4 regions of the Alteromonas sp. MTD1 genome follow, and region 3 is predicted to be linked to each of the others. Evidence: predicted binding sites of a transcription regulator. Region 3 holds the regulator's gene; each other region holds the start of a gene.
What was found. Region 3 encodes sigma-54, which starts transcription at its own class of promoters, with help from an activator protein. Its sites were predicted from a motif close to GTTGGCACGNNNNTNGNNT; they were not measured.
Positions count from the first base shown of each region.

Region 1: dps (DNA starvation/stationary phase protection protein Dps) is a predicted target of sigma-54. The motif match lies at 2,492-2,510, and genes of this name have one in related genera.
Region 2: flgF (flagellar basal-body rod protein FlgF) is a predicted target of sigma-54. The motif match lies at 2,604-2,622, and genes of this name have one in related genera.
Region 4: flgA (flagellar basal body P-ring formation chaperone FlgA) is a predicted target of sigma-54. The motif match lies at 1,356-1,374, and genes of this name have one in related genera.

Region 1 is NZ_BTGG01000004.1:286,475-291,160, forward strand. It holds gene recN (DNA repair protein RecN) at 1-1,572, opposite strand, end outside; gene dps (DNA starvation/stationary phase protection protein Dps) at 1,910-2,419, opposite strand; gene nadK (NAD(+) kinase) at 2,682-3,557, opposite strand; gene ACGHAV_RS07425 (iron-containing alcohol dehydrogenase) at 3,753-4,686, shown strand, end outside.
Region 2 is NZ_BTGG01000005.1:198,296-202,981, forward strand. It holds gene flgC (flagellar basal body rod protein FlgC) at 1-301, shown strand, start outside; gene ACGHAV_RS08485 (flagellar hook assembly protein FlgD) at 333-1,019, shown strand; gene flgE (flagellar hook protein FlgE) at 1,034-2,419, shown strand; gene flgF (flagellar basal-body rod protein FlgF) at 2,661-3,404, shown strand; gene flgG (flagellar basal-body rod protein FlgG) at 3,450-4,238, shown strand; gene flgH (flagellar basal body L-ring protein FlgH) at 4,251-4,686, shown strand, end outside.
Region 3 is NZ_BTGG01000008.1:229,234-233,919, forward strand. It holds gene rapZ (RNase adapter RapZ) at 1-455, opposite strand, end outside; gene ptsN (PTS IIA-like nitrogen regulatory protein PtsN) at 526-969, opposite strand; gene hpf (ribosome hibernation promoting factor) at 983-1,270, opposite strand; gene ACGHAV_RS12660 (RNA polymerase factor sigma-54) at 1,300-2,793, opposite strand; gene lptB (LPS export ABC transporter ATP-binding protein) at 2,869-3,594, opposite strand; gene lptA (lipopolysaccharide transport periplasmic protein LptA) at 3,597-4,151, opposite strand; gene lptC (LPS export ABC transporter periplasmic protein LptC) at 4,120-4,686, opposite strand, start outside.
Region 4 is NZ_BTGG01000005.1:192,408-197,093, reverse strand. It holds gene ACGHAV_RS08470 (CheR family methyltransferase) at 1-391, opposite strand, end outside; gene ACGHAV_RS08465 (chemotaxis protein CheV) at 407-1,336, opposite strand; gene flgA (flagellar basal body P-ring formation chaperone FlgA) at 1,539-2,255, shown strand; gene flgM (flagellar biosynthesis anti-sigma factor FlgM) at 2,358-2,690, shown strand; gene flgN (flagellar export chaperone FlgN) at 2,711-3,142, shown strand; gene ACGHAV_RS08445 (LPP20 family lipoprotein) at 3,238-3,711, opposite strand; gene ACGHAV_RS08440 (flagellar assembly protein T N-terminal domain-containing protein) at 3,981-4,686, shown strand, end outside.

The DNA of each region.
Region 1 (4,686 bases), on a different contig from region 3:
CGCTAACATTTGTGTTTCTGTACTTTCACCATCAGTAAGCTTCGTCACGAAAAGCTGATTATGCGCTTGCGCTGCAACTTGAGGTAAATGGGTTACGCACATAACCTGCGCTTGACTGCCAAGTCTGCGAAGTAGTGCGCCTACAATCGATGCTGTAGGACCACTAATACCAGTATCTACTTCATCAAAAATCATTGTAGGCGTCGTATGATTGTCACTGGCAATAACTTGAATTGCCAAACCAATTCTTGAAAGCTCACCGCCTGACACCACTTTTTCAAGTTTATCTGCATCCTGGCCAGGGTTGGTAGATACATTAAACTCTATATTGTCTAAACCTGTGCTTGAGGGCTTTTTAAATTCGTCGTACAACACGTCTATGGCCACTTTTGCATGTGGCATATTCATTTGTTGTATCTGCGCTTCAATGTCTTTTGCTAAATTGACTGCTGCACATGAACGACTTTCAGACAACGCTTTCGTTGCAGCAAGATATTGTGCATGCATGTTGTCTACTTCTAACTCAAGAGTGCCCAGTAACGTTTCTTGTTCTCCTAGCGCACTAAATTCGCTTGCTAGCATTTGGTGATGTTGGAACAAGGCTTCTGGCATTACCGCATGCTTTCTGGCAAGTTCCATGGCTTTGGCATAGCGCGCCTCTACTTGCTGCAGCCGAAGTGGGTCAATTTCTAACTGATCGCAGTAGCTACGAAGCTCGCTCGCTGCTTCTTCAACTTGTATAGAGGCTTCGTTTAGAAGGCTTATAATTGGCGTAAGGCTTGCGTCGTGGGCTTCTAGTTCACCTAATCGCTCAATACTATTTTGAATGACTGCTAGCGCATTCCCCTCGTCGTTTTCATACAGGTTGTAAACGCTGGTTTGAGCTTGTTCAAGTAAGCTTTGCCCATTACTTAGGCGCTTGTGTTCTACTTCAAGCTCTTCAAACTCACCCTCTTCAATAGCAAATTCGTCAAGCTCTTGTACTTGATAAGTTAATAGCTGAAGTCTGTCTTCTCGTTGTTGTGCTTGTTCTTTTAACGATTGCAGCATACGCTGCTTTTCTTTCCAGTTTGAATATGCGTGTTCAACGGTATCTATTTGACTGGTGTGTTTTGCGTAGGTATCAAGAAGCGAGCGTTGATGGTCTTCTTTCAATAACTGCAAATGTGTATTTTGGCCATGGATAGCCAGCAAATATTGGCCAAGCCCTTTTAGCTGCTGCAGCGAGGCGGGAACACCATTAATAAAGGCTTTAGAACGGCCTTCTTTTGACACAACGCGTCGAACAAAACAGCTATTTTCGTCTTCATCTGATGTAAGTTCATGTTCATCGAGGTATGTTTTAGCAGCCGAATTACCTGAAAGCGAAAAATGCGCAATGATTTCAGCTTTTGCTGCACCTTTTCTTACGGCATTGGCGTCGGCGCGCTCTCCAAGGCACAGGCTTAAAGCGTCTATTGCAATTGATTTACCCGCACCAGTTTCACCGGTAATAGCCGTTAAACCATCTTCTAGCTGAACAGACAGCTGCTTTACTACGGCAAAGTTAGAAATTGATAAATGCGCCAACATAACTACACCCTCAAAATAAACATGATGATATATACAGTATGTGTAAATATATACAGTATTTTTTGTGTGTAAAGTGAAGATTGAAATTAAAAAGGCTTACAAGTGATGTTATAGAAGTAAGTTGCTGATATTAATAGTTTAAATTTTTTAGGGCTTAAAGTCTGCTGATTAAATCTTTTTCGTTTTAAGCATTAACGCGTTAAACAGTACTGTTGAACACTGTACAGCATTTTTGTTTCGTGAGGTAAATAGGATTACGTATTTTCTTAAATGGAAAAATCATAAAAAAGGAGAGGGCAATCCTCTCCTTTTCAACAATTCAAAAACCTTTAAGCATTTATTGCTGTAGTTCACCGTCGCTCGATTCGATGTGTGCACGTACAAACCATTGAAATTGCTCTAAATCAGCTAGCTGTCCTGTAATCATGTCCTCAGATACAGCGTCTAGTTCGCCAATGGTTTCAATGGCAGCACGATGATCGCCGTTTACGCCATCGTATACTGCATCCAGCGCTTTCAAATGGTCCATTACCAAGCCTTTACCAATGCTGTAGTCATCCCAGCTTCGGCCCTCTACAATTGCTTTCGGTGTACCTTTTGGCACGCCACCTAATGTTGCAATGCGTTCGGCAATAGTGTCTGTCATATCACGCACCGCATCAACTTGTGGGTCTAACATTTCGTGTACACCGATGAAATTTGGACCCACTACATTCCAGTGAATGTGTTTCAATGTTAGTTGTAAGTCCAGCAATGCAGTTAAACGCTTCTCCAATACCTCAATGGTTTTCGCAGCCGCATCGTTATCCATACCTGGTGCTGTAAATTTGATATTGGTATTACTCATGACATCTCCTGATTATCTAGTGTAAAAGTGTTTAAGCCGTTGTAAACACGACTAAACTCGATGTAGAAGATGTTGCAACGCGTGTGCCGACAATACAGCTTTTTATAAGCTCATGAAACGCATGGAAAAAACGCGGTAGGTTAAAAAGTCTTTATTTTTCAATGCGCTAAAGGTGAGTAAAAGGTACAGGGGCATGTAAGAAGTGCAGAGCGCTACCGTCTTTAGTACGTTAAACCACAAACGAAGCGCATTTCAACTTGAATTAATATAATTTACTGCCCCAGCCCAGCTTTTTACGTAACACGTTAAAGTAACTGTAGCCCTTAGGGTGAACAAGGTGCAGCTTGTCGGCGCTTTTGTTTATTCTTATTTCGTCGCCAGGAAGCACTGGAAGGACAATATGGCTGTCGCAGCTCACCTGCAGTGAATCGCTGTTTACTTTAGACACCTTCATCGATACCTGGCTATCGGCATCAACCACAATTGGGCGGCTGCTAAGGGTGTGCGGAAACATAGGTACCAGTGTTAATGCATCTAATTTGGGCATTATAATTGGCCCGCCAGCAGAAAGAGAATAAGCGGTAGAGCCTGTTGGCGTAGCAACAATAAGACCGTCGCTACGCTGACTGAAAACAAACTGATCGTCGATGTAAATTTCAAACTCCATCATGTGTGCTACTTTGCCATGATGCAGAACCACTTCGTTCATTGCGGAATTATTACTTTTAAGTTTCTCGTGTCGATACACTTCCACTTCTAGTAAGAAACGCTTTTCTACTACGCAGTCACCGGTGAATATTAAGTCTAATTGTTGAACAATCTCGTCGGGATGAATATCGGTTAGAAAGCCCAGATTGCCGCGGTTAACACCAACAACGTGAATATCGAAGCGCGCAAGCACGCGTGCTGCTCCCAACATACTTCCATCGCCACCTACAACAACCGCTAAATCGGCTTCTTTGCCTATGGTCACTAGGTTGCAGCTTCGAAAGTTGTCTGTTTCGAGTTCTTCTGCAATACATTCTTCTACCAATAATGAACACCCTTTGGCCAGTAGATATTCTGCAAGAATATTTAGACTGTCGTGGGTGGCGGCGTGTTGAGGTTTTCCAATTAAAGCAACGGTTTGATAGGGCATGGAACGCAACTATCCTTTCATTTCCAATATTTGGACAGTAGCACAGGTTTTTTGCAAAATAAAAGCGTTTAGCGTGCAATTACGCGTATTAATGACGTCTTATTTTCTTTATTTATTTCATTGGCGAGTAAATAGACGATACTGTTACAAGAAACATCAGCTTTGCTGTCAGGCATTAAATTTAAGGAGTTGTTTATGTCACATCATATTTTGCTGCCAAGAATGATGGAAATCGGAAAGGGCGCAAGTGAAAAAGTGTCTGACATACTTGCAAGCCTTCATTGTAGCAAGCCGCTTATTGTCACAGATAAAATGATGGTTGAGCTTGGTTACGCTGAAAAAATAACAGCACAGCTTGCGGACATTGGAATAGTGGCTGATGTTTTTGCCGACACGGTTCCCGAGCCTACAGTGTCTTCAATTGAGTTTGGCGTATCTATGGTGCGGGAAAATGAGTACGACTGCATTGTTGCGCTTGGTGGGGGCAGCCCAATTGATAGCGCTAAAGCGATTTCCATACTTGGGAAATACGGTGGTCAAATGCGTGACTATAAATTTCCAACCGTTACTGATGCAGCTGGATTACCTATTATTGCAATACCGACTACAGCCGGTACTGGGTCAGAAGTTACTCGTTTCACTATTATCACCGATGAAAAAACAAGTGAGAAAATGCTGTGTGTAGGGCGTGGTTTTATGCCAACCGCGGCACTGGTCGATTACACGTTAACGCAAAGTTTACCTCAACGAGTTACTGCCGATACTGGCATAGATGCACTAACACACGCTATTGAGGCGTTTGTTAGCAAAAAAGCGAACCTTTACAGTGATGCACAAGCCTTGTCTGCCATGGCGCTTATCGCCCCAAATTTGCGCGCTGTTTTCGTAGATGGAAATAACGAGCAGGCACGAGAAGCGATGATGTTGGGTTCTACTTTAGCGGGTATTGCATTTTCCAATGCATCTGTTGCACTTGTACACGGTATGAGTAGGCCTATTGGTGCAGCGTTTCATGTACCTCATGGGTTATCAAACGCCATGTTGCTTCCAGCAGTTACCGCTTTTTCGTTGCCAAGTGCAGCAACTCGATATGCAATGTGTGCACGAGCGATGGGGGTTGCTTCTCAAG
Region 2 (4,686 bases), on a different contig from region 3:
TTATCGAGCTCGTCATCCTGTATTTGCGACAGCGCTTCAAGATGCGATGCATAACCAGTCCAAAGGCACAGGGGTCCAAGTTAGAGGCATTGTTGAGAGTGATGCGCCTCTTCAAGTTGAGTATTCGCCTAATAACCCTATGGCTGACGCAGATGGTTATATTTACAAGCCAAATGTGAATATTGTCGAAGAAATGGCAAACATGATGTCGGCATCAAAAGCATACGAAACTAACGTGCAGGTAGCCGACACTACCAAACGTATATTCCGTCGAGTGTTGCAACTTGGTCAAGGGCAATAATCTGCCGCTTGGTTAATGTGAGGAAATATCAGTGAACACGATAAATAACACCGGTTTAAACAACGACCTTTACTGGCAAGAAGAAACCGTAAAAGTTGCAGATGGCACCGAGCAGCAGCTTACGCAGGAAGATTTCTTTGCGATGCTGACCGAGCAACTTGCCAACCAGGATCCAACTAAGCCGGTAGATAACGACCAGATGGTTGCCCAGATGACCTCATTTACCATGGCAGACGGTATCTCTAACTTGAACGAAAAGTTTGAGGCATTTGCGACGTCGATGACGTCTAACCAAGCACTGCAGGCGTCTAGTCTTATTGGGCAAAACGTTTTGGTTCAGGGCAATGTGGGCTATCAAGCTGCTGAAGGCGACGGTATTTCGGGTGTTATTGTTAACGACAAGACAGTACAGAACATGACAATCACCATCGAGAACCAGTTTGGTGAGGTGATTAAGACCATTGATGCAGGCACGCAGGCGGCTGGTAATATTGAGTTTGAATGGGATGGCAAAGACAAATTCGGCAATGCCATGCCGCCAGGTGAATATGTAGTAAATGCTAACGCGGAGCTTAATGGTGAAGGGGTGCAGTTAAACACCGCCATTAATCGCCACGTTGGAAGTGTAAGTTTGGCTGGAAGCAGCCAAGGCGTAATTTTGAATTTGGATGGTGATGTCAGTATCAATCTTGATGACGTCATTCAAATCGGCAGTTAGTAGGAGAATCAATAATGTCTTTTAATATTGCACTGAGTGGCGTATCAGCCGCACAAAAAGATTTGGATGTAACCGCCAACAACATCGCAAACGTAAATACGGTTGGCTTTAAAGAATCACGCGCAGAGTTCGGTGATGTATATGCTGCATCACTGTTATCTGGTGGTAAAACCAAAGTAGGTGATGGTGTTCTAACACAGGAAGTTGCACAGCAATTTTCTCAAGGCAGCTTACAGTTCACCAACACTGCATTGGACTTAGCAATTACCGGCAACGGTTTCTTCACTACAATACCCGAAATTACGTCTAGAGATTTTTCTTTTACGCGTGCAGGCCAATTTAAATTAGATAGTGATAATTTTGTTGTTAATAGTAATGGCGACAACTTAATGGGATTTCCTGTAAACAGTGATGGTACAAGTTCTTCGGTAGCACTGAGCACAACAGTACCTGTGCGAATTCCCGACTCATCAGGTTCTCCGCAGCAGACTTCAGAAGTTGACATTAGAATGAACTTACCTGCCGGTGATGCAGCATTAAATCCTGCTGATTTTAATCCTGACGATCCGCTTACTTATAATGCTGCAACCTCAGTCACAGTGTATGATTCATTAGGCGATAGCCACGTCATGACATACTACTTCATAAAAGACGGGACACCAGGCGTAAGTAATGAATGGTTTGTTGCTACTGCAGTGGATGACACACTGGTAGATATGACCGACTCAAATGGCCTAGACACTGACCCCGCAACTGCTGTTAACGCAGTAGGCGCAAACACTGGGAATGCGGTAACTGCCTCTAAACTTATTTTCTCTCAAGGTGGTGATTTCATTAACATGGAAACGCCTGACGGCTTGCCAACTCTTGATTTCAAAATGCAGACAGAGGCGCTAGGTGCCACTATCCTGTCCAATGGATCAGATCCAACACAGCAAATTGGTATCGACTTTAACCTTGATGTTAATGGTGCAACACCAAATGAGCCAACACAGTTTGCTTCTGCATTTGAAGTAACGTCGTTGGAACAAGATGGCTTGCCAGTTGGCCGTTTGACAGGAATCGACATCGGTCCTGACGGGTTAGTTCGAGCTACATTCTCAAACGGTACATCGGAACCAATTGTGCGTGTAGCGCTTGTGCGATTCTCAAACGAACAAGGCTTAACACAAGAAAGCAGCACGCAGTGGAAAGAAAGTATTCTTTCTGGTGAAGCGCTAGCTGGTGAGGCGACTACAGGTACATTTGGTGAAATTAACTCATCTGCGCTAGAGCAGGCGAACGTTAACTTAACCACCGAGCTTATCGACATGATTATTGCTCAGCGTAATTTCCAGGCCAATTCAAGAGCGCTTGAAGTCAATAACTCGCTGAATCAGACAATTCTGAATATCCGATAATACTGATATTTCAAAATAGTTTTATCCCACGATAGTAAGCGGCATAGCCATTCCGCTTACTGTCGTTTTTTGTTGTTTCACGATAGAAAAATAGACATTTTAATCACTTCTATCTTTTATATTTTTCTATAAAAATCATTTTCATAAGTAAAAAATTCACTCTTGTTGCTTTAAAAAAGTACACGTTGGCACTGCCCTTGCAAAATCAAGTGTAAGGTTTAATCAGAGTCAAAAGTCAGTCATGGACAAACTTCTCTACATTGCAGCAAGCGGTGCTTCTCAAGATTTATTGGGTACGGGTGTACGTGCTAATAACCTTGCGAACGCACAAACAACCGGCTTTCGTGCTCAGCTTGAGCAGGCCAGGTCAATGCCCGCCTATGGTGAAGGCTTACCAACGCGTGTTTTCTCTATGACTGAAAGCCCGTCAAACAACTATGAATCTGGCCCAATGATTAAGACCGACCGAGATCTGGATGTTGCTATTCAAGGTGACGGTTGGTTTGCCGTTCAAGATGAAAACGGCCAAGAGGCTTACTCGCGAGACGGTAATTTCAAACTTGGTGATGACGGTATTTTGACAGATGTCCACGGACGCATGGTGCTAGGCGACAATGGACCCATCTTTTTACCTGTGCCGCTGGACAATTTAACCATCGCATCTGATGGCACTTTATCTATGCGTCAGCTTGGCGCGCCTGCCAACGTTATTGAAGACGTTGGCCGCTTAAAACTTGTAAGTCCAAATTATGCAGACATGGAAAGAGGCTATGACGGCCTGTTTCGTATGGAAGACGGATCAGTGGCGCCAGCGAACGCCAACGTAAAAGTGATGTCGGGCATGTTAGAAGGCTCAAACGTTAATGCGGTTGAAGAAATGGTAGACATGATTAGTTTACAGCGCCATTACGAGCTACAAGTCAAGGTCATGAAGCAGGCCGAAGAACTCGACACACGCGGCAACATGCTGCTTAGGATCTTATAAACGTATTTTTTATTCGTTGCTGTTATTGCAACGTTGGAGGTTAACATGCATCCAGCTCTGTGGATTAGTAAAACTGGTTTAGATGCTGCACAAACTGATGTCTCTGTGGTATCGAACAATCTTGCCAACGCTTCAACGGTGGGCTTTAAAAAAGACCGCGCTGTGTTTGAAGATTTGCTTTATCAGAACATCAACCAGCCTGGTGGGCGTTCATCTGCTGATACTGAGCTACCCTCTGGCCTTATGTTAGGTTCAGGCTCAAAAGTGGTTTCAACTCAGAAAGCACACACGCAAGGCAACCTTTTAACTACTGAAAACGCGCTAGATTTGTCAATTCAAGGTCGCGGCTATTTTGAAATTCTACAGCCAGATGGCACCTTGGCTTACAGCCGAAACGGTCAATTTAGCATGAACGACCAAGGCCAAATTGTAACATCGGGTGCGGGTTATCTATTACAGCCTCAGGTTACAATTCCACCTGACGCGCAGCAAATCACTATCTCTCAAGATGGTCAAATAAGCGTAAGCATTCGTGGGCAAGCTGAGCCTCAGCTTCTTGGACAGCTTAACGTTACCGACTTCGTTAACCCAACGGGCCTTCAGCCGGTAGGTCAAAACCTGTACGTTGAAACGGCATCAAGTGGCGCACCTATCCAAGGCATTCCTGGCCTGCAAGGCTTGGGTATGATTTCACAAGGAACGCTTGAGACGTCTAACGTAAACGTAACCGAAGAGTTGGTAAATCTAATCGAAAGCCAGCGACTGTATGAGATGAACTCGAAAGTTATTTCATCGGTGGATCAGATGCTTGGTCAGGTTATTCAGCAGCTGTAGGAGTGCTTTAATATGCGTATTGCAATTAGCCTTATTATTTGTGCGCTGTTGTCAGCCTGTCAAAGCACACCAGATTCCAGAGTTCAAGCGAACGACCCGTTTTACGCACCTGTGGTGCCTGATTACCCAAGAGAGTCGGTAGTAGAAAATGGTTCTCTTTTTAAGCCACATCTTGCTAATAGTCTTTATTCAGACGTAACAGCAAGGCAAGTAGGCGACATTATAACGGTAGTTTTAAGCGAAAATACTGCTGCGACAAAGTCGGCTAACACTGCAACGTCACGAGATACTAACGCCGATTTGCAACCTATCACAGGGCTTGGTGGCGATGCGATAAACATTGGTAGTCAGTCAATTCAGCTAGGTTTAAGTGCTTCAAATGACTTTACTGGCGATGCAGCGGCGAACCAGACCAACAGTTTACAGGGCTCGATTTCGGTAACAGTTG
Region 3 (4,686 bases):
ATACGCTCGCGAATTAATTCGGCTAGCTGATGAATTGTAAGTTTGTCGGTATCTAAATACAGGTCTGCACGTTCAACGATGGGGGCAAGTAGTGCCGACTCGGCTTGAATGGCTTCTGAAAGCGATTTGTTAAGCTTAGCAAGCGGGTGCAATCGACGTGTCTCGCTGAAACGCTTTACCAAAACGTCATCACTGGCATCGATATACACGATAGTCATCGACCACGAGCTAGGTAGATAGTCGAGTATTTCTACCAATTCATTGGGGTTTTTAGGTAGGTTTCGAACATCAATGCTTACTGCCACTTGGTCGTATTCATCAACCACAGTGTGGGTTAGGGTAGGCAGTAAGTTCACGGGAATATTGTCTACGCAATAGTACCCTAAATCCTCTAACGCTCGCAGTGCGACCGATTTCCCTGAGCCTGAACGACCACTGATAATAATCAGCTTCACCTTGCCTCTCCCTTTATTAAAATCTTAAGCTCGCACTGCTTATTGCAGTGAGGTTATATCTATTACGGCGTTAGCCCAGCGCTTTTACTATATCGTCGCTGGTGGTAGCGCGTCTTATTGCTTTTACGGTGTCTTTGTTGTTCAGTTTGCCCGCAACGGTGGCAAGCGTTTGAAGGTGGCCTTCAGTTTGCTCTTCCGGAACCAAAAGCGCAAAAAAGATATCTACTGGCTTTTCATCAATAGCATCAAAATCGATTGCTGGTGTACTGGTTACTACAATTGCAATAACTCTATCAAGACCAGCTAAGCGTCCATGGGGAAGGGCGATACCGTTTCCAATGCCGGTGCTCCCCATACGCTCTCGCGACATTAGGCTGTTTAATACCGTAGCGCCGTCTATATTTTCATTATTTTTAGCCGCAATGTCGGCAATGATTTCTAGAATACGCTTTTTACTATTACATTGAACCGCACACTCGGTGCGGTCCAAACTTACGATGGCTTGTATATCCATACTTAATTAACTACTAATGTTTTTTGAGTTTTTCCTTATGCTTGATTACCTGCCGGTCGAGCTTATCAACCATGCTGTCAATCGCCGCATACATGTCGGTATTTTCTGAGGATGCGAATACTTCAGCGCCACTTAAGTGAACTGTCGCTTCGGCTTTCTGATTTAATTTTTCAACGTTCAGGATGACATGCACATTAGAAATGTGATCAAAGTGACGTTCAAGTTTGCTGAACTTCGTATCGACATAATTACGCAAAGAGTCGGTGATTTCGACATGATGACCAGTAAGGTTGATTTGCATATTTCGTCTTCCTTATATTATGTAGCCCGTTAAATAAGGCTTTTGCGTTGGTTCGACGGCGGGATCGATAACGACTCCCGGTATTTTGCTATTGTTCGCCGGGCAACTTTAATGCCTTGTTCGGCCAACAATGAAGCAATCTTGCTATCACTTAGCGGCTTGCTAGGTTTTTCAGCTGCCACTAACTTCTTGATCAATGCACGTATCGCAGTAGATGAACACTCACCACCCGACTCGGTTGCTACGTGGCTCGAGAAGAAATACTTCAATTCGAATATACCGCGTGGCGTATGCATATACTTTTGCGTGGTGACGCGTGAAATAGTGGATTCGTGCATATCTACCATTTCTGCGACATCATTGAGAACCATTGGTTTCATCATTTCTGGGCCATGCTCAAAAAAGCCCATCTGTTGCTGCACAATACAATTAGCAACCTTCATTAAGGTGTCGTTACGCGACTCTAGGCTTTTGATAAACCATTTGGCTTCTTGCATGTGTGAGCGAATAAACTGCGAGTCGCTACTGTTTTTTGCACGACGACTCATTGCAGCATATTGTTGATTAACGCTAAGTTTTGGCAGGCTATCAGGGTTTAGCTCTACCACCCAGCGCCCGTTCTTTTTAGTAACCGATACGTCTGGAATAACGTACTCGGGTTCTTTAGTAACTAAAGCACTACCAGGGCGAGGATTCAAGGTTTGCAGCAAGCGCATTGCTTCGCGAAGCTGATCTTCTTTCAAACGGCTTTTACGCATGAGCGTACGGTAGTCTTTACTGCTAAGAAGGTCTGAATATTCTTCAATAAGCTGCTTGGCTTCAGCAAGCCACGGTGTGTCCTCAGAGAACTGACGTAGCTGCACCATAAGGCACTCTTGTGGAGAACGTGAGCCAGAACCAATGGGGTCGAACATTTGAATACGTTTTAACACGCACTCTACTTCATCCATTTCAATTAGCTCATCGCTGTCTTCGTCTAACACTTCCTCAGCGTTTACTGCTTCTAGAATATCTTCAAGTGACACGGTTAGATAACCCGACTCATCAATAGAGTCGATAATTGCCATGGCAATGGCTCTGTCTGTATCAGAGAAAGGGGTTAAACGCATCTGCCATAGTAGGTGTTCTTGGATATCTTCGGTAGTTTCGCCCTGAAAAATTTGTTCGTCATCACTGGCTGGGCCAGGCGCTGGCGCAGAAGAGGCCGAGTAGTATTCATCCCACGTGCTGTCTATAGGAAGTTCGTCTGGTAAATCGTTCTTTTCAAGCGCATCTCCGGCTTCTAACGTATCGCTTGAAGCCGTCGGTTGAACATCGCCACTGTCGTCGTTGTCGATGTTATTCTTTTCAACTTGAGGTTCGTCGTTGCCTTCTTCAACTTCTAAAAGCGGATTAGAGTCCAGCGCTTCTTGAATTTCCTGTTGAAGGTCAAGCGTAGAAAGCTGCAGCAGTTTGATAGCCTGCTGAAGCTGAGGTGTCATGGTAAGTTGTTGGCTAAATTTTAGCTGTAAAGATGGTTTCATCTACTTCTTATTTAAATGCTTTAAATTGAATACACCAAGAGCGAAACTGAAAAAATGACAATCCGGTTACATTAACTATAGCCTGAATTGTTCGCCTAGGTATACATCCCTAACTTTTTGATTACTTAAAACCTGTTCTGCGGTTCCCTGCGCAATTAATTCGCCATGACTCACAATGTACGCTTTCTCACAAACATCCAATGTTTCTCGTACGTTATGATCGGTGATAAGAATGCCTATGCCTCTATCACGAAGATGTTGGATGATCTTCTTTATATCATTAACTGATATAGGATCAACACCAGCAAATGGTTCGTCTAGCAAAATAAACTGTGGTTTTGCCGCCAGCGCTCGCGCTATTTCAACACGACGCCTTTCACCGCCCGACAAACTCATCCCCGCACTATTACGTATATGGTTAATATTAAATTCATCAAGTAGTGCGTCGGCTTCTTCTTCTTGTTGTTGTGAATTTAAATCTTTACGCGTTTGTAAAATAGCCATGATATTTTCATGCACAGTAAGCTTTCTAAAAATAGACGCTTCCTGCGGGAGGTAGCCAATTCCGCGGCGTGCACGTTCATGCATAGGTTGGTGAGTAAGCTCATTGTCGTCAATTTCAATTTTGCCTTTGTCTAGCGGAACAAGGCCGACAATCATATAAAATGTAGTGGTCTTACCAGCGCCATTCGGACCCAATAGCCCAACAATTTGCCCTGTTGATACCGATAAGCTAACGTCGCGCACGACTTGTCTTGCTTTATAGGCTTTTGCAAGGTTCTTTGCACTTAACGTCGCCATAACTATTCGTTACCTTCGTTGTCTTTTTTGTCGTCTTGAGACTTTGCTTTTCGAATGGTTTCAGGTGTAAATACGGTGGTTACTCTGCCATCACCATCGGTATCGTCACCGCCAGTTGCAAGCAATTGCTCTGTAATCATGTCGAAGGTAATGTTATCGCCTTGCACCATGCTGGTATCTTGCTTAAGTTCGGCTTTACCCGTTAGCGCAATAGTGCGGTTGACTACCTCATAACGAATTTCATTCGCCTTTGCCGAAACCGGCGTACCGTCTTCAAGCTGCTGAGAGTAGCTTGCAGGGTTTCCTCTCGCTACGAAAACTTCTCTTCCTTCGCCGTCAGTGGCGATAACTTCTACTTCGTCAGCATTAATCACTAACGAGCCCTGAGAGATTCGAACATCATCCTTAAATAATGATGTTTTATTTTTCCCATCGACAAACTGCGACTTTGAGTCCACCTTAATGGGCTTGTTAAAGTCGGCTTCGCTTGCAACAACACCGCTGCTTGCCAAGGCTAAAAGTAGGCTAGTTGCTAGGGGAATAAGTGGTTTGTACATGATCGATAAGCTCGTATTCTTGGGTGCGTAAGTTCGCGTTAAACCCATTGCTTTGAATAACATACTGTGACCCTAGTATTTCAACTGTTTGGTCTGATGTCATCTGCTTGTTGTCTAAATTTATTTGTATGTATTGCGTTGTGATGGTTTTTACAAAGTCATCACCGGTTTGATTTTCAATAACGACATTGTTTTCTAATTGAATAAGTTCGTTATTGTACAGGGTTCCTTCTACTGCCGAGACCACCCAAGGCGACGAATTGCTCTCGGTATATAGGGTGTACTTAGGCTGCTGAAATAGTACGAAACCAAGTTGGTCATAGTGCTCCATCGACGTGGCGAATACCTTATGGTTTAGCCGACCTTCTTGATTGTATAGGGTAGTAGTTAAGTTTTTAGCCTTGTAGGCAGGTTTTAGCGCGTCTGACTGTTGGCTGCCAGTGACTTCAGGCTCGTCTTCCATCCATGTCGGTAGGTACATCAACATGGCCAATATAAATAGCGCAGAAATACTTACGCCTAAACGGTTAAAGCC
Region 4 (4,686 bases), on a different contig from region 3:
GACGCTGAAATTCAAGCACCGACATAGCAATAGAGTACGGTTCTTGACCAGACGAGCATGCTGCACTCCAAATTCGAATCTTTCTGTTCTGCGACGCTAGGCTGGGTAACAGCTCTTTTACCAGTAGGTCGAACGGATAGTTGTCACGAAACCAAAGGGTTTCGTTAGTGGTCATTGCGTCAATTACATCTTGCAGAAGGTTGCGGTCGAAGCCTCTTACCACAACACTTATTAATTCATCTGCAGATTCGTATTTGTGTTTATACAGGAGTGAGGCAAGGCGACTTCGTACTAGATATTGCTTGCTGTCGCCAAGCACGATGCCGCATTGCTTTTCGAGAAATTCTCGAAATTTTAGGTAGCTTTCTGGCGATACTTCTTTATTGGCCAATCGCATTATGCTCCGTTATTCACATTCAGTCATCAACCACTTTTGAACCGCAGTTGCCAGCTCATCTGGGTGGAATTTAGCGATAAAGTCGTCAGCCCCCACTTTTTGAACCATTGCTTGGTTGAATACACCGCTTAATGACGTATGCAATACAACATGCAGTTTCTGAAGCTCAGGGGTATTTTTAATTTCTGCAGTTAAGGTATAGCCGTCCATTTCAGGCATTTCAATGTCAGAAACCAAAACACCCACACGATTCGTGACGTCACCGTACTCCTCAGCGATCTCTTTTAAACGATTCAAGGCTTCTAAACCGTTTTTAGCCAATTCCATTTCGAGGCCAAGCGCAGTAAGTGCCTTTTTAACTTGGTTGCGCGCAACAGCGCTGTCGTCGGCAATAAATATAATTTTATTCTCTTGGCCTTCTGTGGTCAGGCTATCAGCTACATCATTGCTCACTTCCGCATTAAGAGGAGATATTTCGTTAAGGATCTTCTCAACGTCCAAAATTTCAATTAGCTCGTTTTCAACTTCGGTGACTGCAGTAAGGTAACTCGCTCTACCTGTGCCTTGAGGTGGAGGCATAATAGCATCCCAGTTGGTATTGATAATGCGCTCTACGGCACCAACTAAAAACCCTTGTACCGAACGATTGTATTCGGCAATCACAATAAAAGCGTTTTTAAGGTCTTCAATTTTTTTGCCTCGGGTTGCCATGCTAAGGTCGATAACCGATATAGTTTGACCACGAATGTGCGCTACGCCACGCACCAAAGGATTTAATTTAGGCATTGCGGTTAGAGGTGGGCATTGCAGTACTTCTCGTACCTTAAACACGTTTATTCCAAAACGCTGACGCCCATTGAGTCTAAACAGCAATAGCTCCAAGCGATTCTGACCAACGAGCTGTGTACGCTGGTTTACTGAATCTAAAATCCCCGACATAAGTCACCTCTAAATAATACTGGGCACGATCATTGCCTCTTATGTTAAAGATAGACAATATCACTAAATTTTTGCAGGTTAAACGACAGAAAAATGACGCTTTGTTGGTTATCGGCCAAACAGAGTGTTACTTAAGCGCGTTTGCTGCGTTGAGATTATTAAGCATAGTCAATAACTCACTAACTGAACACGAAAAATTACGATGAAACAAACAAATATTCGCCTACATTTCAATATTGCTCAATTTTGGGCTGTGTCAGCGCTGTTGTTTATTTCAGCAACCGCGACGGCATCGACTTCACAACACGCCGAAGTGGAGGAAGGAGCCAAACAATATTTACTATCGCAGCTTAATGAAGCGTCTGGCGACACCGACCTTGATATATCAATAGTGGAAATTGATGAACGAATAAATATACCCAACTGCCCTACCGGGTTTCAGTACAATGCGTCAGAGGAAGCACTGGCTCAATCGTATATCTCTGTAAGAGTAAGCTGCCGAAACAACGACTGGTACTTGTTTACTAGTGGCCAGGTGACTAGGACAAAAGAAATAGTGGTGCTACAAGGTGCCGTCAGCCCTGGTACCGTGCTCACATCTTCAAATTTAACGCTTGCTAAAATTGATGTTAAGCGACTACGCCACACCGCATTTAGTGACATCGATAGTGTGGTAGGTGCCCGCATGAAGCGCAGAGCAACCAACGGACAAGCAGTACAAGCTAATATGCTATGTTTTATCTGTAAGGGCGATCGCATTACAATTACCGCTGAAGTTGCAGGAATGAGAGTAAAAACAGCTGGAATTGCCCAACAGGACGGTGTTGTAGGCGACAGTATCAAGGTTATTAACGCCAGTAGCCAGAAAGCGGTAGTAGCAAGAGTCGCCAGTTCGGAAGAAGTCGTGATACACTTGTGATTGAGGCTCTCAATACGTTCCTTTTTGTTGAGAAAAAGGCTAAAGAAAAAGGCTCTGCGGCCGATACCTCTTACAGAGGCAAAAAGGTAGTGAGGAATTAAAATGGCAATTAACAATATAAACAATGGATTACCCAAAACCCCTGTTGATAATGGTAAGGTTGCTCAGCAAAATCAAACGCAGCAATCTCAGCAGCAAACGTCTGCACAAAATGCAGCGGCTGCGCCCGCAGCACCACGTCAAGATTCAGTTTCATTGACGCAATCTGCACAACAGTTAAATCAGGTTCAGAAAAAAGGCTCTGAAGCGCCAGTAAACCAAGAAAAGGTTGATCGCCTTAAAAAAGCGATTCAAAGCGGCGAGTATCGAGTAAATCCAGAGGTTTTAGCGAATAAAATAGCAAAGCTGGAATCTGAGATTTTTAGTTCAAAGTAATTCACTGTTAAGGACACTGTGTGACGTCACAAACATCATCTGTTTCAGAGCTTTTAAAAAGACAGGTTGAACACCTTTCTACTCTTGCTGCAGTGCTTGAGAAAGAGCTGCAGCTTATTAGCTCACGCGAAGCAGAGCCATTGATGAAACTGCTTGATGACAAAACACAGCTGTTAGAAGTTATACAGAAAACTGACGTTGAAATTGAAAATGCTATTAGCGCTCAAGGCAGTATGCAAGCTGAAGACGACGCGCTGATGGAGCAAGCCAAATCACTGTTAGAAGACTGCAAGTATCGCACTCAAGTTAATCAAAAAGCCGTTGAGCAAGGACAGCTACGCCTCACACATTTGCGGAATTTGATGATGGAAGTGCGAGCAAAAGAGTCGCTGACTTATGACAAAAAAGGCAAACCTAAAGGTGGAACTTTAGGTTCGGGGGTAAGCGCCTAAACGTGGTCGTGATTTAAGGCGTTCAACGTTAAACGCCCACCTGATGGGCGTTTTTTGATTCTACTTGCTACAACCTATTAACTAAACATTACTTGTTAGTAATACTTAACTTCCCTGACCCTTCTTGGCTTTGCAGTGGTTAAATACAAATCATATACCTGCTTCATATCTAACGATAGTTCGGTAACATACGTGTCATCACCTACAGGGTAAGCTTTCACAACTTTCGCACCACGAATAACACCTTCTACTGATGCTCTTAGGGTTTCGCTTTCAACAACCAGGCTGGATAACACCTGATCGCCCTGTAGCTTCTGACCATAAACCTGTTCAGCAAGCTCTCTGTAAGCATCAAGTTTGGACGCTTTCATCGCCATAATGCGTTTTACACTGTCGCTTTCTCCTCGCTGAGACATTATAGGCGCATAGCCTATTGCCGTGAGCGTTGGGTAAGTGTCGGGCTCGATGGTTTCATACTCGACATGTTTGTCGATTATCCCGCAGCCGGTTATTCCCAAAACGACGGCAATCGCTGCAAACCTGCACACAGAGCGCATGCGCAAAAACATTGGTAACGACATAAGGTTACTCCTTACAAAGCACTGAGGCCTTTAACTGTTTCCTTTACAAAGAAACGGCGTTTAATTTGACTTCATAAAAGTAAGCAAAAAGTAAGCCCGTTTGTTTTAAGCCAGCTTTAGTCCAGCTCTCGTTTACTTTTTTATGGCGCTTTTCTGGCACTGTTCTGGCATAGCTTGTTAACGAAATTCAATATGACACTTGCTTTGTATATAAAAAGCCAGTGGCAAAGCACAAACTAGTTATGCAGAGGTGCCATGTGCTACATGCTAAATCTATGCTTAATATCGCTTTCATGATGAAAATAATGGCGCTAACTTGCCTACTTTTCTTAAACGGAGGGCAAAGCCATGCCGCTTGGTTCGAGGCAAAGGGGCAGGCGAAGGTTATTGATGGCAATAGAGCCCAAGCAAAACGCGTAGCGACTGAAGAAGCGCTAAAACAAGCCATGCTATTTGCTGGCGCCTCTATTCAGAGCGTGCATACGCTTACTAACGGCCTATTAGAAAACGAGGAAATGACCATTCGCTCAACAGGTGAAGTTGAACACCTCGAGCTCATCGACGAAGTGTATAGCGATGGTATGGTAACGGTAAGTGTAAGAGCCGACATCTTTCCAAAAATGAAAACCTGTAGCGCGCAAAATGATGAAAAACACTTTTCTAGCACCCATTTTCTTGTGCGTAACCGCCAACAGTTAGCGCAAGGCAGCATTACCCATTTTGACGAGGCGGTAACTCAACGTTTTGCAGAAACAATGCGCCTGAACACGCAGGCAATGAAAATGACTCACATTGCACCGCATACCGCTAAATTCAAAAATGAGTTTACTGATGAAAATGTAAGAACACTGTCGACACTTAGCAATACACAGTTCGTGGTGGTCGGCACCATTGATGATTTAAGTATTACCACAGAAGCGCCTTCCGTGTTTTTGCCTTGGGCAAACGGTGAATCCATGCGTA